DNA from 2 places in the Thermostichus sp. MS-CIW-23 genome. Region 2 is predicted to be linked to the other one. Evidence: riboswitches for the same ligand, from Rfam matches in the RefSeq annotation. Region 2 holds a riboswitch; the other holds the start of a gene.
The links. A riboswitch is a leader RNA that binds a small molecule or an ion and turns the genes downstream of it on or off. The one in region 2 is predicted to bind cobalamin.

Region 1 (15,863 bases), on a different contig from region 2:
CGGCAGCCCTCAGCGCAGATCATACAGGCGCCCTCCCTCCATGCGCACCACCCGGTGGCCGGCCCGCTCCACCAGATAGGGGTCATGGCTGGTCATGATGACGTAGCGGCTGCAGAGCCGTTCCAGGAGAAAGCGATCATGACTGATGACCAAAAGCCCCATCTGATGTGCCCGCCCATAGGCCAAGACAGCTTGCCAGATCAGGGCTTGGGTATTGGCGTCGAGCATGGCTGTCATCTCATCTGCAATCAAATAGCGAGTTTGTGGGTTGAGAACCCGGGCGATGACAACCCGCTGCAATTCTCCCCCGCTTAGCTCATGGGGATAGCGGTTGAGCCAACTGGGGGAAATGCCTAAGGTGTGGAGAACCTCTGGCTGGGGAGGAGGCCCTTCCCGCAAGACCTGAGCTATGCGCCAGTGGGGGTTAACGGCCTGCTCTGGATGTTGAAAGACAAGCTGCACTGGGCAGTACCCTCGCCGAGGCAAAGGCTGCCCTGTCACACTCACCCGACCTTGGCTGGGGGTAAGGTAGCCCGCCAGCAACTTGGCCAGAGTAGTTTTGCCAAAACCAGAGGGAGCCATCAGCCCTACGACTTCCCCAAGTTCTACTTGAAGGGTCTGATCTTGCACCACCCAAGGCAGATGCCGTCCATAGCGAAACCAGAGATGCTCACCCTTGAGCATGGATACACCTCACCCACCCTCCTCCAACCGCCCGCAGAGGCGGATGCTCAGCTCGACAGATTTCACTTGCCCAGGGGCAGCGATCCCCAAACAAACAACCCGCAGGCAGTGCCTCAGGGTCAGGCTGGTTGCCCGGCAGGGGAGCAAACTCATTTTGGGGCAGGGATCGCCACAGAGCTTGAGTGTAGGGGTGGCGCAAGTTTCCCCTTTCGAAATCCTGAGCCGAGGCCAACTCGACTGTAGTGCCCGCATAGAAGACTGCCACTCGATCTGCCACCGACAACGCCGCCTGAATATCGTGTGTAATCAACATAACGCCTCGGCCCTCCTGGGCCAGCTCCCGCAGATGGGCAAGGGTCTCAGCCACCACCTCCGCGTCCAAGCCTGGCGTAGGCTCGTCGGCTATCACCAGCTTGGCTCTGCTAACTGCCGCCGTCGATACCAGCACCCGCCGTGCCATGCCTCCGGAGAGCTGGAAAGGGTAGAGGCCCTCTGTTCCCGGCGGCAAGCTATAGCGGGCAAAGATGCGGCTCACTGCTCTACGGGCCTCGCCTTGGGAGGCACCGCTGAGCCGAGCTACCCGCTGTACCTGGGATCCTACTTGCATGAGGGGATCCAGGTAGTCCACAGACTGGGGGATGAGAGCAATGGCCTTGCCGCGCAGTTGCCTACACCGCTCAGGGGTCAAGGGCTGCCCCTGAAATAGGAGAGTACCGCGCAGGGTAGCGTTCTCTGGCAAAAGACCCAAGAGGGCATGGGCCAGCAAACTTTTGCCCGATCCGCTGGCCCCCACCACTGCCACCACCTCCCCTGCCTTAACCTCCAGATCCAGATCTGTAATCACCTGAAGGTAGCGGCGGCGCAGCCCCCGCTCGTATCGGCTGAACCTAATGTTTAGGCCGGAGACCACCAACATGTCCCTACTCCTGAGCCGTACGCGGATTGAGAAGGGCCTGCAGGTTTTCTCCCAGCCAGTCAAAAGCCTTGACCGACAGCAGCAGCAGCAGTCCAGGCATAACCCCCAGCCACCAGTAGCCGGTGGAGAGGTGGCGCATGGATTCGGCCAGAATAATGCCGATGGCCGGTAGGTGCGGCGAAATACCTACCCCAATGAATGAGAGGGCTGCTTCGTGCAAAATGGCGTGGGGAAACAGCAGAATAAGTCCCACTAGGAGCTGGGGCAAAATGTGAGGCATCATATGGTAGCGGGCAACCCAGAGGGAAGAGCGGCCCAGTCGGTAAGAACTCTGGACATAGTCAGAACTGCTGACCTGTAACACCTCGGCCCGCACCAGGCGCGCTAGGCTGGGCCAGTGGGTGAGGGCAACGGCAACAATGACTCCCCGAACTCCGCCGCCGACAGCAAAAGCTATAAGGATCTGCACCACCAGGTGAGGCAGGCTGAAACATAGGTCAATCATCCAGCAGATCGAGGCATCCACCCAGCCTCCCACCGTGCCACCCACCAAACCCAAAACAGCGGCGATCACCACGCTGACGGCGGCAGCCAGCATGCCTACCCACAGACTAAGGGACATCCCGTGCAAGGATCGGGCCAGCATATCCCGCCCCAGCCAGTCGGTGCCGAAGGGATGGGCCAGGGAAGGAGGCTGATTCCGCTGAGTTAGGTTCGGGCTCAGTCCGGTATCGCCGATAAGCCCAGCGCTGCAGAGGATAGACACCAAAAAAAAAGCACACAGTCCAATTGCCCACAGAGTCTGCCGCCTGCGCTCTCCTTTGACAGAGGACTCTGAGAATTTCATCCCCCCATCGGCATCAGCAGCAGCAACACGAGGCGATGCAAAAGGGATCATCCTATCCTCCCGCCAAGGCGAATGCGTGGATCGACAATCTGGTAGGACAGGTCAGCTAGGGTATTGCCGGCATAGACAAACAAGGCGCTGAAAAACACAATGCCCACCAACAGAGGCACATCACTGCGCAAAGCTGCCTGTACCGTTGCTTGTCCCAGTCCTGGATAAGCAAACACCTGTTCCACTAACACTGAGCCACCAAACAGTTCCCCAAAGGAGGCAAATTGCAGCGTCAGCGCAGGCAGCAAGATATTCCGCAAGCCGTGGTACCACAGGATCCCAGCCAGGCTTTCCCCCTGGGCACGAGCAAACAGCACATAGTTGCTGTGCAACACGTCAATGAGCTTCTGACGAGTGTGCAAGGTGATGTTGGCAACGCCGATGAAAGTTAGGGTGAAAGCAGGCAAGAGCAAGTGGTGTAAGCGCTGCCAAAAAGTCACCTCCTCCGCCAACGCGCCAGGTGGCGCGGCGCAACAGATAGGTGTTAGACCCAGCTCTACCGAAAACGCGATCAAGAGTAGCAGCGCCACCCAGAAAGGGGGAGAAGAGGCGAGGGTGTAGGCGTAAAGACGAATACCGCGGTCAACCCAAGCGCCCTGAAACGCTGCGGCCAAAACCCCCAACCCCACTCCCAGGAAACCGGAAAGCAGCCAGGCAATTGCCAGTAAGGGCAGCGATAGCTCAAACCGCTGTTGAATGACCTGCACCACTGGCTGATCGAACACCATTGAGGTGCCCCAGTTGCCTTGAACCATCTGCCCAAGCCAGTTCCCAAAGCGAAGCAGCATGGGCTGATCCAGCCCCCAACGCTGGGCAATCAGGTCTCGTTGGGCTGGGCTGATCTGCAGCATGTCGGCCCCTACATAGGCTTGTACGGGATCAACAGGGGAGAAGCTGAGCAGGGCAAACGTCAGGACTGCCACAGCCGCCAGCAGCAACCCCAGCCGAGTCAGCTTATAAGCCAGAAACAGCAGAACTGACCTCAGTTGCACGTCCATTTCCAACGGGTGATGTTGGCTGTGATTGGCCAACCATGGCCATGAGGCTGTACCTGCGGCTGGCCTATATCCAAGCACTCGTGGACAAAGTAGGTATGATCCAGGTTCACCAACCAAGCCCAGGCTGCATCTCCTTTGGCAGTAAAGCCTTGCTTTCCATCCCACTGGGCTGCCCGCCAGAAGGGGATAGCTTCAGCTTCAGAGGGGGCCTCCATAGCCAGATCCAGCATTCGATCCACAAACGGGTTGGCATAGTAGCCGGCATTGAAAAATCCCCCCTGGGCCGCTTTGCTGTGGTAGAGGTTGTACACCTCAGTTGGGTCATGGCTGCCCCAGCCAAACAGCACCACGTTGCTGTGCATGAGCGGAGTGATGTCATCCCAACTTTTGCCCTCGACATTGACTCGGATGCCCACAGGCCGCAGCATTTCTGCAACAGCTAGGGCCAGGGCTTGGCGAATACTGTCGTTGGCCGGGTAGAGCACGGTGAACTCAGCCCGCAGACCGTTTTTTTCCACTACCCCATCCCCATCTTTATCGCTCCAGCCTCCCTCAGCTAGAATCTGACGGGCCAGGTCTGGATTGTTGTCCTCAATCTTGGCGGTCGGCTCTTCCCAGGGCAAACCGCTGACTGGGCCATAGGCAGGGGATCCGTAGCCTTCTAGGACTCCATCCACCAGCGCCTGTCGGTCAATGGCGAAGTTGACCGCCTTGCGAATCGCCAAGTTAGAAGTCACATCGTTGCCGATGGGGTATCCCTTTGGGGTTGTCGCACCGGTTTTAGGGGGAAAGGGGAACATCAGCCCTCGGTTATCCACACTGGGAATGGCGTGAAGCTTCATGCCCTCAACAGTTTGCTTAGCCAAAGACTGAGGCACGCTAACCACGTGTACCTGTCCGGCTCGGGCTGCTGCAAAGGCTGCATCCTCCTCCAGGAAAAGGAAAACCAGCCGCCGAATGCCAGGAGTCTGGCCGTAATATAAGGGATTTGCCTCCACAATCAGTTGTTGCCCCTCATCCCACTGCACCAGTCGGTAGGGGCCAGAGCCAATGGGTTTGCGAGCATAATCAGGCCCGTGGGCATGTTGAGGCACGATACCCAAGGTGATGAGGCGGTTGACAAAAGTACTTTGGGGTTTTTGCAGCCGCAGCTCCACCGTATGAGTGTCGATAGCTACTGCTTCCTTTAGGGCGGTTAGGTCGACCAGACCACCACTCCGAGCTGCTTGGTTAAAGGTGTAAGCCACGTCCGCTGCTGTGACAGGTTTTCCATCGGAGAAGACTGCATCCTTTCGTAGGGTTACCGTCCAGGTTAGGCCATCTTGGCTGACAGTGTAGCCAGTCGCCAGGTCGTTTACAATCTCAAGGTTCTCGTCCCGCCGCAGCAGAGTGCTTTGGAACAAAGGCGAACCGTAACGTCCCCAGCCCAGGGTGGGATCAAATCCTTCTTCCCTTTCCCCTCCAATGGCCAGCACGATTTGATCGCTGGATCCTGCTAGCTTTGGATCGAAAGCTGTCCGCTCAGCAGCATTCTGAGCGCATCCAGCCCACATCTGGCTCAGCAAGAAGAGGCCCACAGACCACACAGTTACTTTTAAGCTTGATGCCATAGAAACCCCGATCTGTCGCTTTTTCAGCAAAAAGGAGCAAACCCCCTTGCCTCCTGGACAAGACTTATGGCAGCTAAGCTATCACTGCCTTATCTTGAGAGCAATGCAGGGGGGGAGGATGCTTAGAGGATTCCGATGACTTCCTGCAAGACCGCTGGGTGAAAGGTGAGGTCTGGTAGCTCCAAAGGCTGCTGGCTTGGTGATGATTGAAGCACTCTACTCCCGTCTCTGAACTCCGTGATACGATGTAGCTCAGCTATCGGTTCTGACGGGGATCAGCCGCCAGAGGAAACGGGGAAAGAGCAGTGAGAATCTGCCGCTGTCCCGCAGCTGTGATCCGGTTTAGGAGAAGTCCTGCAGCAAATCTCTAGAGTCATTCGCTGCCGATCCAGGTCTTGTCCCCCAAAACCGTGTCAGTCAGAATGCCCGCCGATGGTTTTTCTAAACTTCACAACATCTGCGAGGTACAGATGGTAACTGTCTTGGCTTTAGCTCGTTTCTGCTTTCGTTATCCTGAGCATTTTCCCGGCGTTGCTCCCACAAGCTTTCGGTACTCCTCAGCAGTAGAAATAAGTCCAAGAACCCAAGCAAGACTCTGAGCCAGTTGGCCGGGAGAGAGTAAATTTTGGGTGCTGTTGCACCAAGATCTATCAAGATCTACAGCCCGCCTACGCGAAGGAAAGAGTGAGATGTCAGGCTTCCTGACTTCAATTGGTAGGCTGGCAAGTAGCCACTGCGATCGCTGGCTGCGTTGAGTATCTTTTTTGCGCAAAAGGCAGTGTTTTGTTGGGGTTCCAGAGGCAAGAGAGGAACAGCCGGTTTCTTCCTTGGCGGGCGGGATCCCAGTTGAGGGCGAATTGAACGCAGGAAAATTAGAAAACTCAGTATTTGGGATGGCACACAACATGACTGCACAAACCATGACATTGGGGTATGCCCGCATGGGCAAGCGCCGCGAGCTCAAAAAAGCTTTGGAAGGCTTTTGGAGTGGTGCCCTAGGGTCAGAGGCTCTGCTGGCTACCTTTTGGGATTTGGAGACTCAAGCCTGGCAGACTCAGCTACAAGCTGGGATTGATCACATTGCGGTAGGGGATCAGACTCTCTACGACCATGTACTGGACTGGGCCACCTGGCTGGGGCTGATCCCCTCTCGGTTCCGAGGTCTGTCGGGTTTAGACCGCTACTTTGCCATGGCGCGGGGGCGGGAGGGCCTGCCGGCTTTGGAAATGACCAAGTGGTTTGACACCAACTACCACTACTTGGTACCCGAAATTGAGCCGGAAGCCGATCCCAGTCCTAACTTTGGGGATTTTTTGGAAAGAGTTCGGCGGGCCCAAGGGATCCTAGGGGAGCGCACCAGCCCCGTTGTCCTCAGTCCAGTGACTTTGCTCTGCCTTAGCCAGCGATCTGGGGATCTGCGGGCGGACTTGGAAAAGCTCCTTCCTCTGTACCGGGATCTCCTCCAGGAGTTAAAACAGCTGGGGATCCCAGAAGTCCAGATTCACGATCCCATTTTGGTTACCAGCCAGGGAAGTGGCCTGCGGGAAGCTGTGGAAATGAGCTACCGCCAGTTGGCAACCGCCGGGATCCCTGTCCACTTGGTCACCTACTTCGATGACCTGGGGGAGACTTACCCCTGGGTGGTGCAACTGCCGGTGGCCGGCATTAGCCTTGACTTTACCCGTGGCCACACCCTGGATCTGGTAAGAACCTATGGCTTTCCGGCTGACCAGATCCTAGGTGCTGGCGTAGTGGACGCTCGGAATGTCTGGAAGGTTCAGCCTGAGACCGTCTTGGCCAGCCTGCGGGAGCTGCAGGGGGTAGCTCCCAACCTACGGGTGCAGCCTTCCGCTTCGTTGCAATTTGTGCCCCACGACGCTGCTCTGGAAGCCCAGTTGCCGGAACCCCTCAGAAATGTCCTCAGCTTTGCCGAACAGAAGCTGGCCGAAGTAGCTCTCCTGGCGCGAGCCCTCAACGGCGAAGACACTGCTGCCCAGCAGGCGGAAATCCAGCAGCAATGGCAGAGCTTTGCGCAGTTTAGCCCCCCCAACCCCCAAGTGCGCCAGGCTTTGGCCAACCTCAAGCTCCAGGACTTCGAGCGATTCCTGCCCTACGAGCAGCGCCTAAGTCGGCAGGTTCAGCTACCACCTTTGCCCACCACCACCATTGGCTCCTTCCCCCAAACTCCAGAGGTGCGGCAGTGGCGAGCTAAGTACAAAAGAGGGGAGGTTTCGCAGGCGGAGTACGAAGCAGCCATTGACGCTGAGATTGCCAAGTGCATCCGCATTCAAGAAGAGATTGGCCTGGATGTGTTGGTGCATGGGGAATTTGAGCGCACCGACATGGTGGAGTACTTTGCCCAGAAGCTGGAAGGCTTTGCCTTCACTGAACACGGCTGGGTGCAGAGTTACGGCAGCCGCTGCGTGCGCCCTCCCATTCTCTACGGCGACGTGGTTCGCCCCCAACCCATGACAGTGCGGGAATTCCAAGTAGCCCAGTCCCACACCCAAAAGCCGGTGAAAGGCATGCTCACGGGGCCAGTGACTATGCTCAACTGGTCCTTTCCCCGTGTTGATATTCCCCGGCGGGAGCAGGCTTTGCAGATTGCCCTGGCCTTGAGAGCCGAAGTGGCAGATCTGGAAGCGGCTGGAGCGGTGATGGTGCAAGTGGATGAGCCGGCACTGCGGGAGGGGCTACCTCTGAAAAAAGAACGCTGGCCAGAATACCTCAGCTGGGCAGTGGATGCCTTTCGCCTAGCTACCGGCGGGGCCAAGCCGGAAACCCAGATTCACACCCACATGTGCTACTCAGAGTTTGGGGACATCATCGAGCACATTGAGCGGCTGGATGCCGACGTGCTTTCCATTGAAAACAGCCGCAGCAACAACAAAACCCTGCTGCAAATTGCCCAGGCTGGGTATCGTCACCAGGTGGGCAACGGCGTTTACGATGTCCACAGCCCTGCGGTGCCGAGCGTTGAGCAAATCCTGCAGCAGCTGCGCACAGGACTGGCCCACTTGCCTGTGGAGCAAACTTGGGTTAATCCCGATTGTGGCCTCAAGACCCGCCGCTGGGAGGAGGTGATCCCCGCACTGAAAAATATGGTGGCTGCCGCTCATCAGCTAGGGGAGGAGCTTCTGGAAACCCAACCTGAGGGTCTGCGCGAGTAAGGCCCACGACCCGCTGATGTAACTGGTCGGGCTGGCTTGACAAGTCGCCGCGGGCGGTGCCGCTGTTGTGCTGATGCGGCTGGCTTAGGGCCTACGGTCTGCTGATGCAACCGGCAAAGCTGCTCTCCGGGATCTCAAAAAGCTTGTGAAGAGCAAAGTAGGGATCCCGGTAGCCCCTCAGCGCAGATCATACAGGCGCCCTCCCTCCATGCGCACCACCCGGTGGCCGGCCCGCTCCACCAGATAGGGGTCATGGCTGGTCATGATGACGGTCACCCCAAAGGAATTGAGCCGCTCCAAAATCTGGAGAACCAAGAGGGAGTTTTCCGGATCTAGGTTTCCTGTTGGCTCGTCCGCCAGCAGCAGCACCGGCATGTTGACAATGGCACGGGCCAGGCTAAGGCGCTGCTGTTCCCCTCCCGAAAGCTCATGGGGAAAGTGATCTCGCTTTTCGGTCAGCCCCACCATCTTTAGGGTCGGCCCGATGCGACGGCGGATTTCTGCGGGGGACAGCCCTTGGGCGCGCAGCACGAAGGCCACATTTTCTGCCAGGGTGCGGTTGGCCAGAAGGCGATAATCTTGGAAAACCACCCCCAAGCGCCGCCGCAACATGGCCAGCGGACGCGGTGGGATGCGGTAGGGTCGCCGCCGCCCTTCAGAAGAAAAGAGACAGACTTGATCGACGATGACCGTGCCCTCGGTGGCCTGTTCCGCCCCGTAGAGTAGCCGCAGCAGGGTGGACTTGCCCGCCCCGGAGACCCCAGTTACGAACACAAACTCGCCGCGGCGCACCTCCAAGTTCACATCCTGAAAAACTAAGTTGCCGTTGGGAAAGACTTTGCTCACGCCCCGCAAGGACACCATGCTGGCCGGGGCTTGCAGGGATCCGGATTGGGTGCTGCCGTAAAAGCCCAGGGTGGCCTCTGGATTGGCCGAGGCAGGGGGATGAGGGGTCGGAGCCGTACCCGCCCAACGGTACAAGCGAGGAGGATAGCCGATGTGCTGACCGATCATCATGGCAAGCGCCTACAGAGAGAAGAACGAGGGAGCGCCGGCAGACTAGGGGCGCAAACGAGAAGGGGGATCCCACAGCACTCGCCAGACAAAGCTGGGCAGAGCTAACATGCGTCGCCAGCGCCAGGGTTCCTGATAGAGACGATACAACCATTCCAGGTGATGGTCACGCCACCAACGGGGCGCTCGCCGTTTTTGGCCGGCCCAAATGTCCAAGCTGCCCCCCACCCCCATCCAGATAGCCTGGGGCAAAAGGGGACGCCACTTCTGGATCCACAGCTCCTGGCGCGGGGATCCCAGCCCCACCCACACCAGTTGCGGTCGAAATTCCTGGAGAGCTTGCAGAAGCTCTTTTTCTTCCTCGCTAGAGAAGTAGCCGTGGTAGCCCCAGAGGGCCAAAGCAGGACACTGGGCTTGCCAATATCGAATTGCTGCCCGGTTGACTTCCGGCCTTCCCCCCACCAGGGCCAAGCGCCACCCCCGTTCTGCCGCCAACGGGATCAGGGTTTCTGCCAGCTCGATCCCCGGCACCCGCTGGACGCGGATCCCCTGCCGCCGCAGGGCCCACACCACCCCAATGCCATCGGGGATCACCAGCTCTGCTGCCTGCAGCACCTGGGCAAAGGCCAGATCCCGCTGCGCCTGCATGATCATTTCCGGGTTGCAGGTAACCACCTGAGCGCCCTGACCCTCCCGAATACGCGCCTCAATCCAGGTGGCGTAGCTCTGTAGGCTGGCCTCCGGCAGAGCAAGGTGCAGGTTCACGCCCAGAATCGCATGGATGGATAACGACACTACCGACCGAATGCTGGCCCCCACTGGAGCCGTTGGACACGCTTTTAAGATAGCCCGGACCTTCTCCCAGAGGGAGAGGGGAGTTCGAGGAGGCATTTCATGGCTATTTGACCACGAAAATCTCTTCCCTCAGGCATCCGCGGCGGCATCCACGGCGTATCTCCATCAGACCAGGCCAGAGGGAATTGCCCGACCCAGAGCAAGCCCCTGAAGGTTGGTTGCCATCTTTCGAGACAGGAGACTTGAGATGAAGACTGCAAAGACTCCCTTCGCTCTGCCTCAATTGGCCGCCGAATGGGATCCCAGCCCTGCAACCTCCCGCCGCAGCTTGTTGTTGGCTGGTTTGCTGGCGGGCGTAGGTGGAGCAATTGGATTGCGCACCCTGCCCGGTGCCGCCCAGTCCAACACTGCCGACATCGCCATCCTCAACGCGGCCATTGACTTGGAACAGCAGGCAATCTGGGCCTACAAAACCGCTGCCGGCAAGTTGAGCAATACTGAGGTGGGCAAGATCGTGTTGGAAGTGGCCACCAAGAACCTGAAGGATCACGAACAGCACCGGGATCTGCTGGCGGGCGCCGTGCGGCAACTGGGGGGGATCCCCTCTCGGGCCCGGGATAGCTACGACCTTTCCACCTACATCGACAACAAAGAAGGCAATCTCGACTCCGATGCCAACATTGCCAAGCTGGCCCCGGCTCTGGAGTTTGATGCAGCCTTGGCTTACAACGACGCGTTTACCCAGCTTTCCAACAAAGACCTGGTGGCTGCCGCCAGCACCATTGGCCCCAACGAAGTTGCCCATGCCACTGCAATCCGGGCCGTGTTCCACAGCCTTGATCCCAGCATTCTGGTGGTGCCTGCCCCCTTTGTCAGCGCCGAGACTCGGGAGCGCTGGATCCTGAAGGTGTAGAGCTGTTGGTAACCCCTGCCGGCGATGAGGCGATGATCTGCAAAGCCTTCCAACGTCCTCTGTAGGACTTGGGGCTTGGAGATCCAAGTGCTCTGCACTGCTGTCGCAATCGCCTTCTTCTGAACGCCTCAGCTTTTTTTCGCTTCCTAACCTGTGTGGAGAAAGCCCTATGCCAATGACGCGGCGGTTGCTGTTGCTCAGTGGACTGGGATCCCTGCTCAATGTGGGGGCCATCTTGGCCGTGGATCGGTGGCGACAAGCCAGCTCCGTTGCGGAGCGGGATCCTGTCGAAGCAAAGGCGGCAGCAGAGGTAATCATTCGGGGGTTTCAATACCTGCCCTCGGAGGTTACCCTCAAGCGGGGCGGCAAGGTGACCTTCACCAACCTGGATTCCACCCCCCACACGGCTACTCCCATAGAGGGAGCGCAATTCCAAGGAACGGGACGGCTGAGGCGCAACGAGAGCAAAGCAGTGGCTTTCGAAGTGGCCGGCATCCAGGACTATTTCTGCGAGATCCACCCCAGCATGGTGGGCCGTATTGTCGTCGTCGATTAGGTGGAGGCCATGCAAACCCCTCTTCCCTTCTGGAACATTTGTCGGCGGGTGTACCTGGTTTGGGCCGTCCTTTTGGGGATTGGGTTTGCTGCCACCCAGTTTCACCAAGAGGCCAACATCAACTGGCTGTGGTTGGTGATTTCCCTGGTTGGCTTGGGCTACATGGTGCGGCAGACCAGGCTGCCGGAGTTTCGAACAGCCGGACTGGCCCATCTCTACTTTGTGGGCTTGGTGTGGACGCTGGTGATCGCCCAGGGCATGATCCTCTCGGTGCTGCCCTTTGTCGGACGTACCCCTTTGGCAGCCTTGGGCCAGTATTTGGGGGTGTTCTGGCTGTGGCAAATGGGGCTGGGTCACTGGCTCAACGGCTTGGTGGATCCGCCGCGCCTCCCCTACTGGATGACCGGTGGGATCCAGATCCTGGCCGGAGTTGCCTGCCTGCTGTGGGGGCTGGAATGGCAGTTTGCGGTGGCAGGGGGAATCGGGGCCTTGGCCATGCTTCTTTTGATCCGGTTGCACTGACCCGTTCACCGATCTGACTTTGGGGTCTTATCCAGGCGCACTCGCCAAACTCCACCTCCCACGGCCACTTCATCCCCAGGGCGCAGCTTGCGTCCCCGCCGGGTTTCCACCTCACCATTCACCCGCACTTGCCCCGCTTGGATGAGCTGCTTGGCCTGCCCGCCGGTGGGAACAACCCCCGCCAGCTTGAGGAATTGATCCAGCTTGATTACAGGATCCGTCGCCGGCTGGGGATCCCTTTGAGGAGTCTCCGCCATCACTTCACCCAAAAGGTTTTGACATTTACAAATTCCAGGATCCCTTCCCGACTCAGTTCCCGTCCATATCCTGAGCGTTTGATGCCACCGAAGGGAAGGCGCGGGTCGGACTTGACCATGCCATTGATGAACACGGATCCCGCCTCCAGCTCCTCCAGCAGGCGCTCTTGTTCCTCTGGATCGGTTGTCCAGGCGCTGGCACCCAGGCCAAAGGGCGTGTTGTTGGCCAGCTCAATGGCTGCCGACACATCCGGGACGGTGAACAGCAGCGCCACCGGCCCAAACACCTCCTGGTGGGCCACCGGATGATCCGGGGGGATGTCGCTCAGGATCGTGGGCGGGTAAAAATTTCCTCCCCAGGGGGAGCCACCGATGTGAACTTTGGCTCCTGCTTGCACCAAAGCCTGCACCTGTCCGTCCACCTCTTGCAGGATGCTGGGGGTAGCCAGAGGCCCCACGTCCGTTTGCGGATCCAAGGGATCCCCCACCTTGAGCTGGCGAAATCGCTCCGTCATGGCAGCCGTGAAAGGTTCGGCGATAGCCCTGTGTAGGATAAATCGTTTGGCGGCAATGCAGGATTGGCCGTTGTTGATCAGACGGGCCGTGACCGCTGTGGCGACTGCTGCCTCCAGATCGGCGCTGGGCAGCACGATGAAGGGATCGCTCCCTCCCAGTTCCAACACCGTTTTTTTCAGATATTGACCGGCCAAACGGGCCAGGCTGGAGCCGGCGGCTTCGCTCCCGGTGAGGGCGGCCCCCCGCACCCGTTCATCCGCCACCACCTCTGCCACCTGGGCTGCTGTGATCAGCAGGGTTTGAAAGACCCCTGGCGGAAATCCCCCCTCCCGAAAGATCTGCTCTAGGGTCAAAGCCGATTGGGGCACGTTGGAAGCATGTTTCAGCAAGAGGGTGTTGCCCGCCATCAGGGCTGGGGCGGCACAGCGAAACACCTGCCAAAAGGGAAAGTTCCAGGGCATCACCGCCAAAATCACCCCCAGCGGCTGGTAGCGGATCCCGCTGCGGCTGGCATCGCTGGCGTTCGCGTAAGCGTTGCGTAGCAATATGGAGCGCTCGGTCAAGAATCCCTCTGCCTCCTCGGCATAGTAGCGACAAACCCAAGCGGATTTTTCCACTTCGGCAACGGCAGAGGCCAAGGTTTTGCCCATCTCCAAGCTGATTAGGCGGCCAAACTCCGCTTTGCGCTCCTCCAAGATCTCTGCCACCCGCTTCAGCCAGGCGGATCGTTGAGCAAACGGGATCCGACGATAGCTCTGAAACCGCTCGTGGGCTTGGGCGATACAGCTTTGGATCTGCCCAGCGTCGAAAACGGGGTAGCGAGCCAATTCCTCTCCGGTGGCGGGGTTGATGCTGACCAGGTGCCCCTTCGCGTAAGCGTTGCGTAGCAATATCGTTTTCCCTCAACGCCTGTTTCTCCACTCTGGCATTTGTGCTCTGCCTGGAATAGTGCTCCGCACTGCTACTGCGTTCGCGTAAGCGTTGCGTAGCAATATGGAAAGATTTGTGGAGTGGAAGACTTAGCGTTCCAGGCTGCCCATGGAGTCCTTGGCCGTTGGATCCTCGGGAGCAGACCAGAACTCATAGGCTGCTTGCGACAAGCTGGCGATCAGCCCTTCGGCTCTGGGATCGTTGGGGGTTTCTCGCTTCACCCACACCGCCGCCACATAGCGCCGCCCGTTGGGCAAATCCAGGATCCCGGCATCCCCCACCACGGAGCTCAAGGTTCCCGTTTTGTGGGCAATGCGCACCTCTTGACCCAAGTTGGGCCGGAAATAGGAGGGCCGTTGGGTGCGCCAGAGAATGTCCAGAAAACGGTCGCGGCTGCGGCGGCTGAGCATGCGCCCCTGTTCCACCTGGCTGAGCAACCAAACCATGTCGCGCGGGCTGCTGGTGTTGGTGCCTTCCAGATCCGGTAGCCACCATGAAATTTGCGTGTGTTGTAGCCCCCACTGGCGAAATTTTTGGTTGAGAGCCTCCTGCCCACCCAGGCGATCGATGATCAGGTTGGTGGCGAAGTTGTCGCTGAGGGTGATCATCAGGGTGGCCGCTTCCAAAGCAGAAACCTGGGATCCGAGGGGTCGGGTTTGCAACACACCAGCTCCCCCTCCCTTGAGATCTTCCCGCAGAGTGAGCTGTTCATCCAGCCGCACCTGTCCGGTTTCCACAGCCTGGAAAAAAGCCAAGAGAATGGGGATCTTGATCACGCTGGCGGCAGGAAAAGCCTGATCCGGCCTAACCCCGGCAAAGGCGCCGGTTTCCACCTCCCAGAACAGAGCCCCTGCCGTCAAACCCGGTTGGTCGGCCAAAGCGGCCAAGCGCTCCTGCAAAGCCGGGATCGCTTCTCCCCGCAGAATGTTACTCGGGAATGCCGACGGGGGAGGATCCCCAAGCTGCGTCGTGGACTGTTCTGTCCGGCCAGCGGTGGTCGATTGCAGCAGTTGCGAGAGGCCCGCCATCGTCAGGCCCAGGATGAGACTTAAGCTCAGTCCCCTGAGCAACACTTGCCCGAGAGATGGAGAACGTCTCAAGCGGCGGGGCTGGGCAGCCCGTTGGCGCAGACGAGCAATGGCTTTCTGGCGAGCAAGACGCAGCGGTTGAGGAGGGGAAACCAATAGGGATCCCCTGGGGGCAGGAAGCAGGCGACCAGATCCCGTTCGCAGCTTTGACCCCTCTGGAGGCGGGACGGCGTTCTTGGCAGGTTGTGGAGGGCGGCGGGGATCCCGCGACTTCTCTGGCAAAGGCCTACGGCCCGCTAGCGCGGATGGATCGGTGCCTTTCCTCTCCCTTGCTCTGGTCATAAGAACGATTGCCTTAACACCATACTTCTGACAGACACTGCTGGCAGTTTCACCGACTCCACTCCGGTGAGCTTGGCTTAATTAAACCCACATTAAACCCACAAATTGGCCAACCTGCCCTGACCTAGATTGCAAAACGCCCATCAAACCGTCCTCGCGACACGAAGCCTAGCAACAACCCCGCCAAAGGCAGGATGAGTCCCTGTTGCCAGAGCATCCACTCGGAGTCGTTTTAAAAACTTAGGTTGATCCGTGACCCCCCTTTCCCTCTGGAAGAGGGGCTGGGAATAGTCGCGGAAGCGGCGCGGAGCGCTTTTGCCAAGTCCAGGAAAACCGTCAGATCTGTTCTCTCTGAGGGGGCTCACACCCATGGGGAGCCAGCTCCCGGCTAGCCCTTGCAGAGCCGATACACGGGCAAAGTGAAATGAAAGCTGCTGCCTTTGCCCAAGGAAGACTCCACCCAAATCTGGCCGTAGTGAGCGCGCACGATCCGTCGGCAGAGGGAAAGGCCGATGCCATAGCCCTCCTGCTGCTGATCCCGGGACAGGCGGACGGAATCGGAGAAGATGCTCTCTTGGTCGGCTTCCGGGATCCCAGGGCCAGTATCGCTGACGGTCACCTGCACCTTTTGGCTGGTGCGATGGAGGACATCGAGGCGGATGGATCCCTCGGCAGGGGTGTACTTGATGGCGTTGTCCAGCAGGTTGAACAGAA
Region 2 (15,863 bases):
GCGGGTAATCTCGTGGAACACCATGCGGCGGGTGGGCACTTTGGGTTGCAGCACCTGCTGCAAGTGCCAGCTAATGCTTTCCCCTTCGCGGTCTTCGTCGGTGGCCAGGATCAGCTCGTCCGCCTTCTTGAGCGCTTCCTTCAGCTCCTTGACCACCTTTCTTTTGTCCTTGGGGATGACGTAGAGGGGCTCGAAGTCGGCGTGGACATTGACCCCCAGGCGGCTCCACTCTTCTCCTTTCAATTCTTCTGGAATTTCAGATGCCGAATCGGGGAGATCCCGCACATGTCCCATCGAGGCCTGAACTTCGTACCCTGCGGGCAAGAATCCACGGATGGTACGGGCTTTGGTGGGAGATTCGACAATGACCAGCTTAGGCATAATTGAGGTTGGCAGCAATCGGCTTAGGTTGTCGCATTTCCCGCCCCAAGGATTGGGCGGGCCAGCATACACTGCAAGAGGTGCTTAAGATAGACAGCCTACTTTTCTGGAGCGTAGCAAGTCTACCTGCGCTTGACCAGCCGTCATCGGCGATGATCCGAGCGGTCTGGCCCCATCTGGCTGCTTTGCAGGACGATGAAACTACACCATTTTTCCATTCGCACCGCCGATATCTTCCGCTCCATCGCCTTTTACGAGGGGTTGGGCTTTGCGGTGGAAGAACGTTTTACTGCCGGGATCACGCTGGCCTGCTGGATGCGCGGCCCCTGGGGGCGTTTGGAGCTGATGCAGGTGCCGCAACCCCATCCTGCCCCGGATCCCTTTGGGGATCCCCACTATGTGGGCTACTACCATCCCGCTTTTGAGGTGGGCCCCGAATGGGGATCCCTGGCCAACTACCTAGAACATTTGCGAGCGCAAGTGCCCCTTACCCTGCTGCTGCCGCCCCAGCTCCAGCAAATTGGGGGCCAGGTCTATGAAGTGGCGTTCATCGCCGATCCCGATGGCCTGCCGATCGAGCTCATTCGTCCCCAGGGATCCTCAGGAGAGAGTCTGCCCCAACGCCCAGAGGACATTAATAAATAAATAGTTGGATAACTAGTTGATGGGTTAGAGGATCTAATTTGGGTGGGAGCGGTCGTTCCCCCTTGTCCAGATCCTGGAGAGCCAACCCTAAAGCTAAGCTAGTAGAGCTTCTGGGGAACTTGAGAGAAGGGTTTGTTGGCCGCTTGTCAGTTCAGCCTCACCTGATATGAAAGCTCAGCTTCCGGTGACGATTTTGACAGGTTTTTTGGGCAGTGGCAAAACCACGCTGCTCAAGCGCATCTTGGAAGAGGAGCATGGGTTGCGCATTGGAGTGATCCTCAACGAGTTTGGCGAGATTTCCATCGATGGCGAGTTGGTCAACATGCCCGAGGGGGGGCTGATGCAGCTCAACAATGGTTGCCTCTGCTGCACGGTGCGAGAGGATTTTGAACGGGCGGCCCGCCAGCTGCTCCAGCATGCCCAGGCGTTGGACTATCTGGTGGTGGAAACCAGCGGCGTGGCGGATCCCAGGCAGGTGACCGAGCTATTTGTGCAGAGGGTCTTTCATGAGGAGTTGCGCCTGGATGGCGTGGTGACCTTGGTTGACGGTGCCGAATACTGGCGCAATTTCCAGCGCTCGCAAACCGCCGCCCACCAGATCGGCAGCGCTGACATTTTGTTGCTCAATAAGGTGGATTTGATCGACGAAGCCGAACGAGAGCGGATCCTTCTCGATCTGCGCCGCTACAACCCCGCTGCCCCTTGCCTGCTCACCACCCATGCCCAGGTGCCTCTGGCCCGCATCTTGGATGTGCATGCCTTCCGCCCAGAATTGTGGGATCCCAGGCTCCCCAATGCAGAGACTGAGGCCCACCATAGCCATCACCTCGAGGAAGACGGGATCCAATCGGTGAGCTTTCAACTGCAGCAGCCGCTGGATTTGGGGGCCTTTCGCGATTGGCTACAAGACATGCCCGAGACCGTTTTTCGCGCCAAGGGGGTGCTGTGGGTTGTGGATGAGCCGCAGCGGGTTATCTTTCATCAGGTGGGCCAGCGGCAAACCCTTTTTCTGGAACGGGACTGGGATCCCGATGAGCCCCGCCTGTCCAAAATTGTGTTGATCGGCAAGGGGCTGGAGCGGGAGCAGCTAGCTGCCGGCCTCAGCCGGGTGTGCGGGGCAACCGCCGCTGGCTAAGGATCCTCTTCAGTTTTTTCGGTTTTTGGATTGGGTGATCTGGGATGGCTCGCAGCAAACTTTCAGAGCAAGAACAACAGCAAATTGTTAGCGCCTACCGCGGCTCGGCAGCGACCGCCGTCGAATTGGCGGAGCAATTTCAGGTGAGCATCACCACCATCACCCGCGTGTTGAAGGAAAATATCGCTGCCGATGAGTATCAGCGGTTGATCCATCTCAAACGCTCGGCTGCCCGCCGCAAAGACATGGGGGAAAAAGCTGTTGTTGGCGGGATCCCAGCCCCAGAGCAGCAGATTTTGCCGCTGGAACCGGAGTTGCCTTCTCCATCTCCCTTGCCGGAGCCCCCCGCAGAGCCGAACGCAAACGAGGAAGGCGAGGATAACACCGCTGGAACAGAGTCTCTGCCAGAACTGCCCCCAGAAGAACTGCCGTTGGCGGCTGAGCTTCAGGAAGATGTGGAGGATGTCGGGGAAGAGGATGAGGAAGAGACCGGAGAAGACCGTGACCTCGAAGACGAGGATGAGGACGACTCTGACTATCTCCTAGAAGATGAAGATGGGCCAGAAGAGGATCCCCTCACCGATCCCAGCTATCAAATTCAGGTATTACCCCTGGAAGAGCTCACCCTACCGGAAACCTGCTATGTCGTTGTTGACCGCTACCAAGAACTGACCACCCGCCCTCTCAAAGAATTCTTTGGCTCGGGATCCCTGCCCATCGAAGGGATGGATAACGCCAATACGCTGCCGATTTTCGACAACCACAAGGTGGCCCGCCGCTTTTCCGAAATGAGCCGTCGGGGCAGCAACACCTACCCGCCCTACCGGGTGATCCAGTTTCCCGGCTACATCCTGGAGATTGTGCGCACCCAACTGCAAAAGAAAGGCATCACCCATCTGCTCATGGATGGGCAGATCTACAGTCTTTGACCATCTCCTCAAGCTCAGGAGCGGGGGATTCCCGTTACTGGCGCAGGTTTGCAGCCCTGCGTGAGCGCCGTCGGCCTACTTCGCCACAGCAGCAGTACCCGTCTCTTCGGACATTTGGACTGCCCCCGCCCCCACGGGCTTATGGATCGCTCCTCAGCTCCCCACTCACACTGATGGAACCAAAGGCTCATGCCGTGACATACTTCCGCACTCATGCTGATGCAAAGCGCTCCGCGCCGCTAAAGCGAGAGAGGGCCGGGCTTCTCGGCGGCCTAGCTAAGCCTTGTAGCAGGCAGAAATACGCAAAGTTTGTGATCATTCCACAGCCGTCGCCGCGTATTCCAGCTCCTCTTCCACCACTTCCGGTGGGGCCTCTGCCGCTTGTCCTTGCTTAGCGGCCAGCAGTTGCTCACGGTACTTGGCTGCCATCTCCTCGGCCTTCTCGTAAACCAGCTTGGGATCCCGAATCATGTCGCCGGGATTGGGCTCCAGTTGCTTGGTGGACAGCGAGATCCGCGCCCGCTCCGCATTTAGCTCGATGATCATCACCTTCACTTCGTCGTTGACGTTGAAGACGCTGTGGGGCGTGTCAACATGATCGTGGGAGATCTCGGAAATGTGCAGCAGGCCGGAGACGCCGCCAATATCGATGAAGGCACCATAGGGCTTGATGCCCCGCACCGTGCCAACCACCACCTCGCCCACTTCCAGCTTGTTCATCTTCCGCTCCACCAAGGCGCGGCGATGGCTCAACACCAAGCGGTTGCGGTCTTCGTCCACCTCTAAAAACTTCAGGGGCAGCTCTTCGCCCACCAGCTCTTCTTTTGGCTTGCGGGTGCTGATGTGGGATCCGGGGATAAAGCCCCGCAGCCCCTCAATCCGCACCAGGGCTCCACCTCGGTTGGTGGCAAAAATGGTTGAGCGAACGGTGGCATCTTCTTTCTGGAGCTGCCGTACCCTTTCCCAGGCCCGCATGTACTCGATGCGGCGGATGGAGAGGGTCAGCTGTCCCTCTTCGTTTTCTTCGGTGAGGATAAAAAACTCGCGGGTTTCTCCCGGCTGCAGCATCTCGTGCGGGTCTTCCAGGCGGCTAATCGACATCTCCTGGAGCGGCAGAAAGGCAGCCGTTTTGGCCCCAATATCGATCAAAGCACCGCGTGGCTCCACCGAGAATACTGTACCCGCCACAATTTCGCCAGGGCTGAAGTGATAGTCGTACTTATCCAGAAGGGCGGCAAAGTCTTCAGTGGTAAAACCTACATCGGCAGCAGTGAATCGACTCATAGGGGTGCAGTAACAGATCAGTTGCGCGGGATAAAGGGTAGAAGGCCAATCGAGTTTGGCAGGATCCCACTTCCACTTTCCCACCTGGGGAGGATGTGGCTGGGAAATACCATCGTAGCTTAGAGGAGCGTCTTTTGTGGCAAGTTTCCCGGCATCTTGCCAAGCTGGAAGATAGAAGATTTGGGAGAAGAACGATTGCACTTTATCGACCAAGCCGAAATTGAAGTGCAAGGGGGGAATGGCGGAGATGGCATCGTTGCCTTCCGCCGTGAGAAGTATGTGCCGGCTGGGGGGCCATCCGGCGGCAATGGCGGGCGGGGCGGCTCGGTGATCCTGGTGGCCGATCCCGGCCTGCAAACTCTGTTGGATTTTCGCTTTCAACCGGTGATCAAAGCGGAACACGGGGCCAAAGGGGGGCCCAACCATCGCAGCGGGGCCAGTGGTGCGGATCGGCTGGTGCGGGTGCCCTGCGGTACTGTGGTGTTCAATGCGGAGACGGGGGAATTGTTGGGCGATCTGGTGGGCAAGGGGGATCAATTGCTGGTAGCCCGTGGGGGCAAAGGCGGCTTAGGCAATGCCCATTTTTTGAGCAACCACAATCGCGCCCCCCGCCAATTCACCAAGGGCGAAGCGGGAGAACGGGTGCGCCTGCGCCTGGAGCTGAAGTTGATTGCCGAGGTGGGCATTGTCGGCCTGCCCAATGCGGGCAAGTCCACTCTGATTTCGGTGGTCTCCTCTGCCCGGCCCAAGATTGCTGACTACCCCTTCACCACGTTGCAGCCCAATTTGGGGGTGGTGCCCCATCCATCGGGAGATGGGGTGGTGTTTGCCGATATTCCGGGGCTGATCGAGGGGGCGCACTTGGGGGTGGGGCTGGGCCATGAGTTTTTGCGCCATGTGGAGCGTACCAGGGTACTGATTCATTTGGTGGATGGCACGGCGGCGGATCCCGTCAAGGATTACCAGGTTATTCAGCAGGAGCTGCGCGCCTACGGCCACGGGTTAATCGATAAGCCACAAATCCTGGTTTTGAACAAGATCGATGTTCTGGATCCCCAGCAGGTTGCCGAGCGCACCCAGAGGCTGTCTGCCGCTGCCGGCACTTCCGTAGTGGCCATTTCTGCAATTGCCAAGCAGGGGCTGGATGCCCTCTTGCAGCGGGTGTGGCAGTGCCTGGGTCGGGGATCCCAACAGCCTGCGCAGTTGGATCTTGTGGGGGCAAAATCCATCCAGTCCTAGGGCAGAAGAATCTTAGAATGGGAAAGCCCCTGCCTTCCCAGAACCCAGAGACGAGTGGCCATGTATATCTCGGCGGAGGATCTGCCACCGGATTTGCGTCAGATCATGTTGGCCGTTGAACAGGCGGCTCAGGCGAGGGCGGGAGCGTGTGTGGAGCTGCTGATGCTCCTGCGGCTGCTGGAGGAGTTGCACCGCGCGATCCTGGAAGGTGCCTTTCGGGAGTCTTTGCCCAATACCCGTCAAGCTCTGTATCGGGTGCTTCAAGATTTGGAAGAAGCGGGCGACTGGCCCTATCTGCCCCGTCTGCACATCCAAGCCCTGATGCAACAACTGAAGGACTGGCCCGAATCTCAGGGATCCCCGCCCGCGTCGGTGCCACCGACCCCCCGCCCTCTTGTGGAAAACCCTTTGGGGGGGAGCTGCTCCCAGTCTTGACCTCTTCCCATCTGCCCGATGGCCGAGTACTTTAAGCTGCATCCGCAACAGCCCCAGGCCCGCTCCATCCGGCGGATTGCGGCGGCTTTGCGGGAGGGGGCGGTGATGCTTTACCCCACCGATACAGTCTATGCCATTGGCTGCGATGTGACCCACAAACAAGCAGTGGAGCGGGTACGCCGTATCAAGCAGCTCTCCAACGACAAGCCTCTTACCTTTTTGTGTCCTTCTCTCTCGCGCATTGCCCAGTATGCCCAGGTCACCGATTCAGCCTATCGACTGATGCGGCGGCTGATCCCGGGCCCGTTTACGTTTCTGTTGCCGGCCACCAAGCTGGTGCCCAAGTTGGTGATGGAGCCCAAACGGAAAACCACCGGCATCCGGGTGCCCGACTCGGCCATTTGTCAGGCTTTGCTGGAAGAGTTGGGCAATCCAATTGTCTCCACCTCTGCCAAGCTGGGGGGGGATCCCGTCGGATCCCTGGACTTAAGTTCTGGGCAAGCCTGGGAGTGGGAGAGCGACCCCTGGGATGAGGGTGGGATCTTTGCGGCTGAAGAGATGCGGCAGTTGGAAAAACAGGTGGATCTGGTGCTGGATGACGATGCCCCCCGTCGGGCCAAGGTCTCTACGGTAATTGACTTGACGGGATCCGAGCCGCTGGTGGTGCGGGCCGGGCTGGGGTATGAGCAGGTGGCAGATCTGAACCTGAAACTGGTGGGAGAAGACGGTTAAGGGCAGAGGGATCCCGCGTTCTCTAAAATAGGGTCAGTGCCTTCGGAGTGTGCCCATGTCTGAGGCCCTGGCTCAGCAAAAATCGGCTCTGCTGCACCTACTGGAGGCAACCGACCGGGGCCGGAAAGTCTCCCCTGAGCAGCAAGCCCAGATCCTGTCTCAGATTGCCGCCCTAGAAGCGCTCAACCCCACCCCCAAACCAACATCGGCTCCTGAAGGGTTGGAGGGGAACTGGCTCACCCTATTTACCACGAGCACAGCTCTGCTGCGGCTGGCCAATTTGCCCCTGTTCACCACCGGGGCGATCTACCAGTGTATTCGGGCCAAAGCTGGACGGGTCTTCAACGTGGCGGAGATCCAGGGATCCGGTTGGCTGGAGGCTTGGATGCCACGGGGAATCTTGGCGGTATCGGCACGCTTTTACCCCGAATCGGAGCGTCGGGTGAGGGTGATTTTCGAGCGATTGGTGCTCGGATCCCAAGCTTTGATGAGCTACGAGATCGAGAGTTTTCTCGATTTGCTCGAGCAGGCTCCAGAGCGAATCCCGGCTATTCAAATCGATATCCGCCGCCGCGAGCCAACGGGTTGGCTGGATATCACCTATTTGGATGAAGACTTGCGGCTGGGTCGGGGCAGCGAGGGGAGTGTATTTGTTCTAAAGCGGGTCGGCTAGTCGGAGGATCCAGAGGACTCCGTTTCCGCCCTTTCGTGAGATGGGTTTTGGGTTAGGGTGGAGCTTATTTCCTGTAGAACTTGCAAGGCGCGGTAGGACTCTCGCAAAGTTTGCAGCTCCTGTTGAGTTTGCTCCAGTTGCCGGGCCCATTCTGCCTGTTGGGAGCGCAACTCTCGATTTTCCAATTTTTTGCGCTGCAGGATGCGCTTGAGTTTTTGCTGCTGCTGCTGGAGTTGAGCCCGCTCTGCTTCTGCGTGTTGCAGTTGGGTCCTTTGGCGTTCCAATTCTATTTTCAGGGTGGTGACCTGGGATTGAAGTTGGCGGAGCTTTTGGCGCAGCGCTTGCTCTGGCGCGGGTTTGGTCGACTCGGAGCTTGGAGAAGGGGAAGATGTTTGTAGGTTTTGCAGATGCTGTTGTAACTGTTGGGCTTGGGCCTGCAGGACTCGAGACCGTTGCTGCTCGCTGCGCAGTTGGGCTTGGGCGCGTTCACAGGTCTGGATTTCGGCTTTCACCCGCTGCTTGATGCGGTCAAGGATCTTTTGATGGCGGAGCTGGGTTTGCCGGATCTCCTGAGCCACCTGCCAAGGGCGAGGATCCCCCTTAGGTTGTCGTGGCTCGCCGCCGTGGTCGGCAGGATCAAAGGGAGATAGGGTCGCCACCAGCGATTCTCGAAAGTCGCTCCAGGAAGCCGATTGCAGACCCATCTGAACCACCTGCCAAACCCCATAGGCAGACCCAATTCCAGCCAGGATCCCAGGGATCCCGGCCAAGGATAAGGAAACCCTGGGCAGGGTTGGCAGGATCTGATCCAACAGCCCCACCACCAGAGCGAAGACGAAAATCCCGCTCCCCGCAGCAGCGGCACCTGAAACCCAAGAGGAGCGGGAGAGCATCATCGTTTTTTCGTCATCACAACCGCTAGAGCGGGAAAACCAGGTTCAAAAATTGCCTGTCTGCACTCAGTTTATCCCGCCAGCAGCCTCTGTTTCCCTCTTAGGGCACCTGCCATGCCCGTTGGTGGTAGCCCTCTAATTGGGCCCAGGGATCCCCAGCCGCTGCGTGGGTGTGGCCGTGCTGAGGGTGGGAATGAGGATGGTGATGGGATCCGTGCCCGTGATGGTGGTGATGATGCTCGTGAGGATGGTGATGGCTGGATCCAGCTCCAACCTCTGCGCTCACGGCCAGGCGAAACTTGCACAGGTGGCAGTTCATCGGGGTTTGGCCCTGCAGGGCTTCCTGCTCCAGTTGCTGCAGGCTGTGCAGCACCGTATCCACAAGGCCCAATTCCGGCAGCATCAGCCAGTCGATTTCCGGCTGTCGTTGTCGTTGTTTCTCCACTGCCGCCTCGATTTTTTTCACCAACACCCCCGTAAACAGAAAGTAGGGCAGCACGATCACCCGGCGCGGATGCCAGGACAAGGCCCGCTCCAACCCCACAGGCAGGCGGGGATGGGTAATGCCGATAAAGCAGGTCTCCACAGCGGCAAACCCAGATCCTTCCCAAAGCAACCGGGCCAGTTTACAGGCTTCGGCATTGGCCTCGGGATCGCTGGAGCCGCGACCCACAAACAGGAGCACGGTTTCTGCTTCTGGGATCCGCCGCGGTTGGGCAGCTATCAGAGCGGCCAATCGGTCTCGCAGCAGTTGCAGGATCTCGATGCGGATCCCCAACGGCCCACCGTAATGAATGCGCAACTGGGGATAGAGGGCCTGCAGGCGATCCAGTTCCATCGTCACATCGAACTTGTTGTGGCGGGCCCCAAATAGCAACAGCGGCAGGGCCACGATCTCCTGCCACCCTTGGGCAATACACTGCTGGATCCCTTGGGCGATACTCGGCTCCGTCAGCTCCAGAAAACAAGGGATCACCGGTCGATGGGGAGTGAGGGATTGGTAGACTTGGGCCAACTCCAGAAAGGCTTGCCGCCCTTCAGGGTCGCGGGATCCGTGGCCGATAAGCAATAGGGGCAATGAAGGAGAAGCAAGCTGCCCAACCGAAAGGGGAGGGGAAACACTGAGGGTATTCAACACAAAAAACTCCGTTCCTTGTGAATCGCAAGGGGTACAGGACAACGGCAGGTGGGTGTTCTGGCTGAGGGAGGGATCCCATCACAGTTGCGTCACAGTGGCGGATTTGCACCGCGCTTTCCCCAATCTGCCTGAGCTTTTTAGGTTAGCTTGCCGCTTGCCATTCACCAAGCTCCCGGGGGGGATGTTCTTGTCTGCCAGAAGATAGCCCTGAGGCATGAGCGGTACGGCAGACTCATGCTCAAAGGGCAGCAAAACTGTTGCCGCGCTAATCCCCCTTGCCCCTGGGAGAGGGCCTAACGCCGGCCCGCTGGTCTGGGGGGCTGAAAGTGTCGCAGGCGCAGGGCATTGGCGACCACCGAAATGGAACTCAGGGCCATGGCTGCCCCCGCCAGCATGGGGTTGAGCAACCAGCCTGTAAAGGGATAGAGCGCCCCAGCGGCAATCGGGATCCCCAGCGTATTGTAGATAAAGGCGAAGAAGAGGTTCTGGCGGATGTTGTTGAGGGTGGCCCGGCTGAGTTGAATGGCTGTGGCGACTCCCCGCAGATCCCCCGACATGAGGGTTATATCGCTGGCGGCCATCGCCACATCCGTACCCGTACCGATGGCGATCCCCACATCGGCTTCTGCCAGAGCCGGAGCATCGTTAATGCCATCTCCCACCATGGCCACCCGCCGTCGCGGTTGTCTTAGGCTGCGTATGTAAGCTGCCTTCTGATCCGGACGGACTTGGGCAATTACCCGCTGAATGCCTGCTTGCCGAGCAACCGCTTGGGCCGTGGTGGGGTTATCCCCGGTTAGCAGGATCACCTCTAGACCCATCTGTTGCAGCTGTTGCACTGCCTCAGGAGAGGTGGGTTTGAGCGGATCGGCAATGGCCAACAGCCCCACCAGGCTCTGGGATTGGGCTACGCCGATCACCGTTTTGCCCTGGCTTTCCCAATTCTGAACCCGCTCTGACCAAGAGGGATCCCAAGGGATCCCCATCTCCTGTAGCCAGCTCAGCCGACCGATGCGAATCCACTGATCTTCCACCCAAGCTTCTGCCCCACTGCCTACCCTTGCCTGAAAGTGCCAGGCAGGAGGGATCACAATTTTTTCGGCTTCGGCTTTCTGCACCACCGCCTGGGCCAAAGGGTGTTCCGAGTGCCGCTCCACCGCCGCTGCCAGGCGCAACACCGCCAGGGGAGAGGAGCCGTGGGCCCAAATATCGGTGACAGTGGGACGACCTTCAGTCAGGGTGCCGGTTTTGTCCAAGACCACCGTGCGCAAGTGGTGGGCCAATTCCAGGCTGTCGGCACTTTTCACCAGGATCCCCAATTCTGCCCCTCGTCCCGTGGCCACCAGGATCGAGGTGGGGGTTGCCAACCCCAGCGCACAAGGGCAGGCGATGATCAGCACCCCAATCGTGTTCACCAAGGCCAGCGTCAGGTTGTCCGCCAACACCCACCAGAGCACGAAAGTTAGAACTGCCACCCCGATCACTGCCGGCACAAACCAGGAGGTGACCCGATCCGCCAACTGTTGAATTGGGGCTTTGGATCCCTGAGCTTCCTGCACCAGGCGCACGATCTGGGCCAGAACCGTGTCTTTGCCCACCCGCCGCGCCTCCATCACAAAGCTGCCCGTCTGATTCAGCGTTGCCCCAATCACCTCATCCCCCGCCGACTTGAGTACAGGCAGGCTCTCGCCGGTCACCATGGACTCGTCGAGGCTGGAGGATCCCTCTAGGATTACCCCATCCACCGGCACCTTCTCTCCGGGGCGCACCCGGATCCAATCCCCCACCTGCACCTCCCGAATGGGGACATCCTGCTCCACCCCCTGGCGGATTACCCTCGCCGTTTTCGGTTGCAGCCCGATCAGCTTGCGAATGGCCTCAGAGGTTTGCCTTTTGGCCCGTTGCTCCATCCAATTGCCCACCAGAATCAGGGTGGTGACCACCGCCGACACTTCGTAATACACATCGGGATGCAGTCCCTGTCGATGGAAAGAGTCGGGGAAAACCGTTGGGAAAATGGAATAGAAGAAAGCCGCGCTCGTCCCTAAGGCCACCAGCGTGTTCATATCCGCCGAGCGCCGTTGCCAAGCGGCCCAAGCGCCTCGATAAAAATGCTTGCCCACCCAAAACTGCACCGGAGCCGTCAGCAGCAACTGCAACCCAGGATTGTGCAGCCACATGGGAAAGCCCGGGATGTCCATCCCCAGCATCATCGGCAGGGATCCGATCACCAGCACCGTGCTGATGCCCACCCCTATCGCCACCTTGAGCTTCAGTTCCCGTTCTGCGGCCCGTTGGGCGATCCGCTCTGGATCCGACAGATCGTCCGGCTGCCAATCCTCCTGGATAAGGCGCGCCCGATACCCCGCCCGCTCCACCGCCCGAATCAGCGCCTGCGGATCCACCAGCCTGGGATCCCCTTTGACGGTGGCCTGCTCACTGGCAAAATTCACGGATCCGGAGGATACTCCCTGCACCTGAGTGAGGGCCTGTTCGATGCTGCGGGCGCAGGAGGCACAGCTCATCCCTTGCAGGGCCAACTGCCAGGTGCCCTCAGGAGAAGGCGCAGAGGCCGATAATGCAGCCGATGACCCTTTATGGGCAGACATGGCAACACCTTGTTGATGAAACGACAGCTACTCTCCACCCTGGGCAGGGCGAAGGCAGCCATCTGTACAGAAATTCAAAACAGACGCCCGACCGTTCTCGACCCAGCCTTGACTAGGCCGGGGGATATCCCACCTGGGTGAGGGCCTGCCGCAAATCGCCCACAGGCCGCTCAGAAGTAATCCGCACCTGTTTGGTTTTGGGATCCCCTTCCACCTGCGCCTGGGGATCCAGTTGCCGCACCGCTTGCGCAATGGTGTCCACGCAAGCCCCACAGGCCAGCTTGGGCACCGTCAAAACAACCTGCATCTTGGAAACCCCCCCCAATGCCACTGAAAGGATGCTAAACCTTACAGTGGGCTGGAAGGTCAAGAGGGAGGCTGAGGCTCGTCCATATTCCAGCGGTAGTCCACCTGATAGCCCCGCTGTCGCCACTCTTCCTCCAGTTGCACCTGTTGGGTGAGGGCTTTGCGCAGAGAGTTGATCAGCTCTTGCGTGCGGCCTCGGTTGCCAAAATCCTGTTCCTCTACTGCCGGAAAGGTTTGCCGCTCCAACACCCGCAGCAGAAATTCGTAGTGGATATGAGCCGGCACAGGAATACGTTTCATCGATCCAAGCAATCCTCAGAGATCCATTGTTCTTAACAGAGATCCATATGATGGAGGGTTCTCATTCACTGAGATGACAACAGGTGGCGCACAGCTTGGCCGGGATCCGGCTGGGTCACCAGCGCTTCCCCCACCAGCACAGAGCGCACCCCCCAGGCCCGCAACTGCTGCAGATCGGCGGGGGTATGGATGCCGGACTCGCTGACCACAGGCAGATCGCCAAGGAGCTCCGAGTGGGCGGCCAACAGGTTGCGCGTTGTGTTTAAGTCCACCGTAAAGGTTCTCAGATCGCGATTGTTGATGCCAATGAGCACCTGCCCCCTGGAGTCTTGCAGTTGGGGCAAACGCAACACCCGCTGCAACTCTTGGGAGGTGTGCACCTCCAGCAGAGCTGCCATGCCCAATTGCCGAATCAGCTTGAGAAAGTAGCCCAAATCCGCATCGGAGAGAATGGCGGCAATCAGCAGCACCGCATCTGCCCCCAGGCTGCGGGCCCAGAGGATTTGGTAGGGGTAGAGGATGAACTCCTTGCAGAGGATGGGGATCCCTACTGCCTGACGGATCCGGCGCAGATACTCGCCGCTGCCCTGAAAGAACCGCTCATCTGTGAGCACCGAGAGGCAACTGGCCCCACCGGCTTCATAGCTCTGGGCAATGGCTACCGGGTCAAAGGGATCCCGGAGAACGCCGCGGCTGGGAGAGGCTTTTTTGACCTCGGCAATAAGGGAAACAGGGTGAGGCGACTGGGTGAGGGCCGCCACAAAATCCCGCACCGGCGGAGCCTGATCCAGTTGCCGTTGCAATTCCTTGAGGGGAAGCTGCTCCCGTTGCCGCTCCACCTCCTGCTCTTTATGCCAGACGATCGCTTCCAAAATGTGGCGCGGTTTGGCTTCCGGCGCTGTTGTCTGGTACACCTGAGAGGCTACGACCACCGGCGGGGCAGGAGAACGCCGACGAACAGAAAGCGGCTCACCTTGCAGCTCCATACAACCCCTGAGCAGAACCCTACACCACACCCTAGACTACCTTAGTGCTCCGCCACCGGTTTGAATAGCTACCCCGGACATCCCCAAAACTCATCTGGCGAAGGCGTTTTTTTTACCCTATGGTTGAGTCTAGAAAGGTGGTGTAGTCTTTATGCGCCTCGGCGAGCCATGTTCTGGCAGCCGTCCATTTTTCCCCGGCCAGGGGCAGTGGCTCGGTGGGGTCAAGGCTGGTGCTGTCCATGCTGTTTTAGAGGAGTTCAGGCGTGCTGTACCTAGCAGAGCTATCCAAGCCGATTGGATTTGCCAAGTCGTCTCTGCAATTGCTGGCCAAGCAGCAGCAGGACAATACCTGGGTGGCCGTGAACGAAGAATCCATTACTTTGGAAGGCCGCATCGCCCAGGAGGCTGGGCGCTTCAAGGATGGGTCATTGGTGCTGGCGGAAATCTCCGGCAACCGTCAGGTCGCCCGCATCAGCGAAGCCGCTCGCCAACTGGTGACCTATCTGCAAAACTTCAGCCAACTTCAGCTCAGAGCCCGCAGCCAGGAGGAGGAGATCGAGGTTTGGAAACAGTCCCTCACCTTTCAGGCCCATGAGCTTAAACGCCGCGAGATGGATCTGGCAGCCCAAGAAGAAGAGGTGCAGCGGCTGTACGAGCAATACAAAGCTGTAGAGGAAGATCGCAAACTCCTGGACAGCCTCAAAGAGGAGCTGGCAGCCCAGCAAGCTTACTTGGCCGAACAACAGCGCCTGATCGGAGAACAGCGGGAAGCTCTGAATCGACAGCGGCAAGAGTTGGAAGCTCAATTGCAAGAAGCTCGCTCCAGCCGCTTGGGGGAAGCAGAAGCAGCGCAGCTACAGGCTTTGGTGCAGCAGCTCCAGGAGAGTCTGCATCCGGCTGGAGATCCCTTGGCGCTTCTGCAAAGCTTGAAAAGCCACATTCAGCAGCAGCAGGAGCACTTGAATCAACAGATTGCCCAACTGGAAGCAGAACGTCAGCAGGCCCAGGCCCGGCAAGACGAGCTGGATCGAGACTACCGCGCTTGGCAAGAACGCCACACCGCTTGGTGGGGATCCCGACAATCCCTGGAGCACAGCCAAGCAGAATGGCAAACTCGGCAGGGATCCCTGCGAGCCCATCAAGAGCACCTGCAGAGGATTCTCCAGCAGCTGCAATCTCAAGAGAGCCTATACCAGAAAGCCTCTCGTCTGGTGCAGGAGTACGACTTTATCGTCGATGGCAGCAGCAACGGCAGGGCGGGGGAGCCGGCGATCTCGGTCGAGGAGCTGGCGGCTTTGGTCAGCCAACTGCGCCGAGATTACGAGCAGCGGGCGGCCCAGGTCAGCCAGCAGCGGGCCGAACTGGAGCAAAACCGGCAAACCCTGCGGGAGCTGCAAGAGCGGCTGGCCAGCGCCTCTCCAGAGGAGCGGTTTGACATCGAGATGGATATCGACTATGCCCAGTCTGCCTGCAGTGCTTTGGAAGAAGCCCTGCTGCCTCAGGAAAAAAACCTGCAGCGAGAGTATGAAGAGTTGACCCGCCAGGAAGCCCGCCTTAGACAGCTGCAAAATCAAGCTGCTGCCCCGGTTCAGGTCGATATTGGGCCGCTCCTGGAACAGATCGGCAGCCAGAGGCAGGATCTTCTCCAAGAAAAAGGTCGTCTGCAAACCCTCATTCAACAACTGGAATCGTCCTTGCCTTCTCAGCAGGAGCAGCTCGCCCGCCAACGGCAGGAATTGGAGCAGCAGTGGCAACACCTGGAGCAAGAGGAGGGATCCCTGCGGGCGCGCGCCCAGGCCATGGCAGAAACCTGGGGTCGCCTCAATCACCTGCAGGCCACCCTCTACCCAGAGCGGGATCGGTGGGCAGCGTTGGCAGGAGAATTGGCGCAGTTGGAGACGGAGCTGAGCCAACACCAAGCCAGAAACTCCACCGCACGCGACCACGTCCAGCAGGTACACTCTCTCTTGGCTACCCTCGCGCAGGCGTGAGGAAGTTCACGTTTCCTGTGGGGGGTGGGGAGAACCGGCGCAAGCGGAACTGCGGCCTTAATTGAGGAAAACAAATCTGGTAAAATTCGCTAGCACCCTGCAGCCACTGGGGCTCCCAATTCTCGGGCGAGGGGACTGCAGAGGTTAGTGCGTTTTGCCCCGCTTCTTGCTTGCAGTTGCCAAGGAT

Region 1: another riboswitch for cobalamin. It lies ahead of metE (5-methyltetrahydropteroyltriglutamate--homocysteine S-methyltransferase); the one in region 2 lies ahead of ACVW0B_RS11295 (sirohydrochlorin chelatase).

The regions. Positions count from the first base shown of each region.
Region 1 is NZ_JBSSCC010000008.1:67,005-82,867, reverse strand. It holds gene ACVW0B_RS04820 (ABC transporter ATP-binding protein) at 10-684, opposite strand; gene ACVW0B_RS04815 (ABC transporter ATP-binding protein) at 671-1,600, opposite strand; gene ACVW0B_RS04810 (ABC transporter permease) at 1,605-2,498, opposite strand; gene ACVW0B_RS04805 (ABC transporter permease) at 2,495-3,496, opposite strand; gene ACVW0B_RS04800 (ABC transporter substrate-binding protein) at 3,481-5,106, opposite strand; cobalamin riboswitch at 5,350-5,554, shown strand; gene metE (5-methyltetrahydropteroyltriglutamate--homocysteine S-methyltransferase) at 6,012-8,276, shown strand; gene ACVW0B_RS04790 (cell division ATP-binding protein FtsE) at 8,454-9,140, opposite strand; gene ACVW0B_RS04785 (WecB/TagA/CpsF family glycosyltransferase) at 9,336-10,055, opposite strand; gene ACVW0B_RS04780 (DUF4439 domain-containing protein) at 10,333-10,998, shown strand; gene ACVW0B_RS04775 (plastocyanin/azurin family copper-binding protein) at 11,174-11,554, shown strand; gene ACVW0B_RS04770 (hypothetical protein) at 11,564-12,076, shown strand; gene ACVW0B_RS04765 (RNA-binding S4 domain-containing protein) at 12,082-12,333, opposite strand; gene ACVW0B_RS04760 (NAD-dependent succinate-semialdehyde dehydrogenase) at 12,333-13,739, opposite strand; gene ACVW0B_RS04755 (serine hydrolase) at 13,869-14,963, opposite strand; gene ACVW0B_RS04750 (histidine kinase) at 15,538-15,863, opposite strand, start outside.
Region 2 is NZ_JBSSCC010000034.1:3,111-18,973, reverse strand. It holds gene topA (type I DNA topoisomerase) at 1-381, opposite strand, end outside; gene ACVW0B_RS11340 (VOC family protein) at 577-1,026, shown strand; gene ACVW0B_RS11335 (CobW family GTP-binding protein) at 1,193-2,161, shown strand; gene ACVW0B_RS11330 (hypothetical protein) at 2,206-3,090, shown strand; gene ACVW0B_RS11325 (30S ribosomal protein S1) at 3,406-4,374, opposite strand; gene obgE (GTPase ObgE) at 4,570-5,613, shown strand; gene ACVW0B_RS11315 (hypothetical protein) at 5,674-6,048, shown strand; gene ACVW0B_RS11310 (L-threonylcarbamoyladenylate synthase) at 6,067-6,780, shown strand; gene ACVW0B_RS11305 (PAP/fibrillin family protein) at 6,836-7,453, shown strand; gene ACVW0B_RS11300 (hypothetical protein) at 7,450-8,349, opposite strand; gene ACVW0B_RS11295 (sirohydrochlorin chelatase) at 8,447-9,484, opposite strand; cobalamin riboswitch at 9,515-9,650, opposite strand; gene ACVW0B_RS11290 (heavy metal translocating P-type ATPase) at 9,778-12,093, opposite strand; gene ACVW0B_RS11285 (heavy-metal-associated domain-containing protein) at 12,206-12,400, opposite strand; gene ACVW0B_RS11280 (DUF5340 domain-containing protein) at 12,460-12,699, opposite strand; gene trpC (indole-3-glycerol phosphate synthase TrpC) at 12,765-13,685, opposite strand; gene hmpF (pilus motility taxis protein HmpF) at 13,949-15,676, shown strand.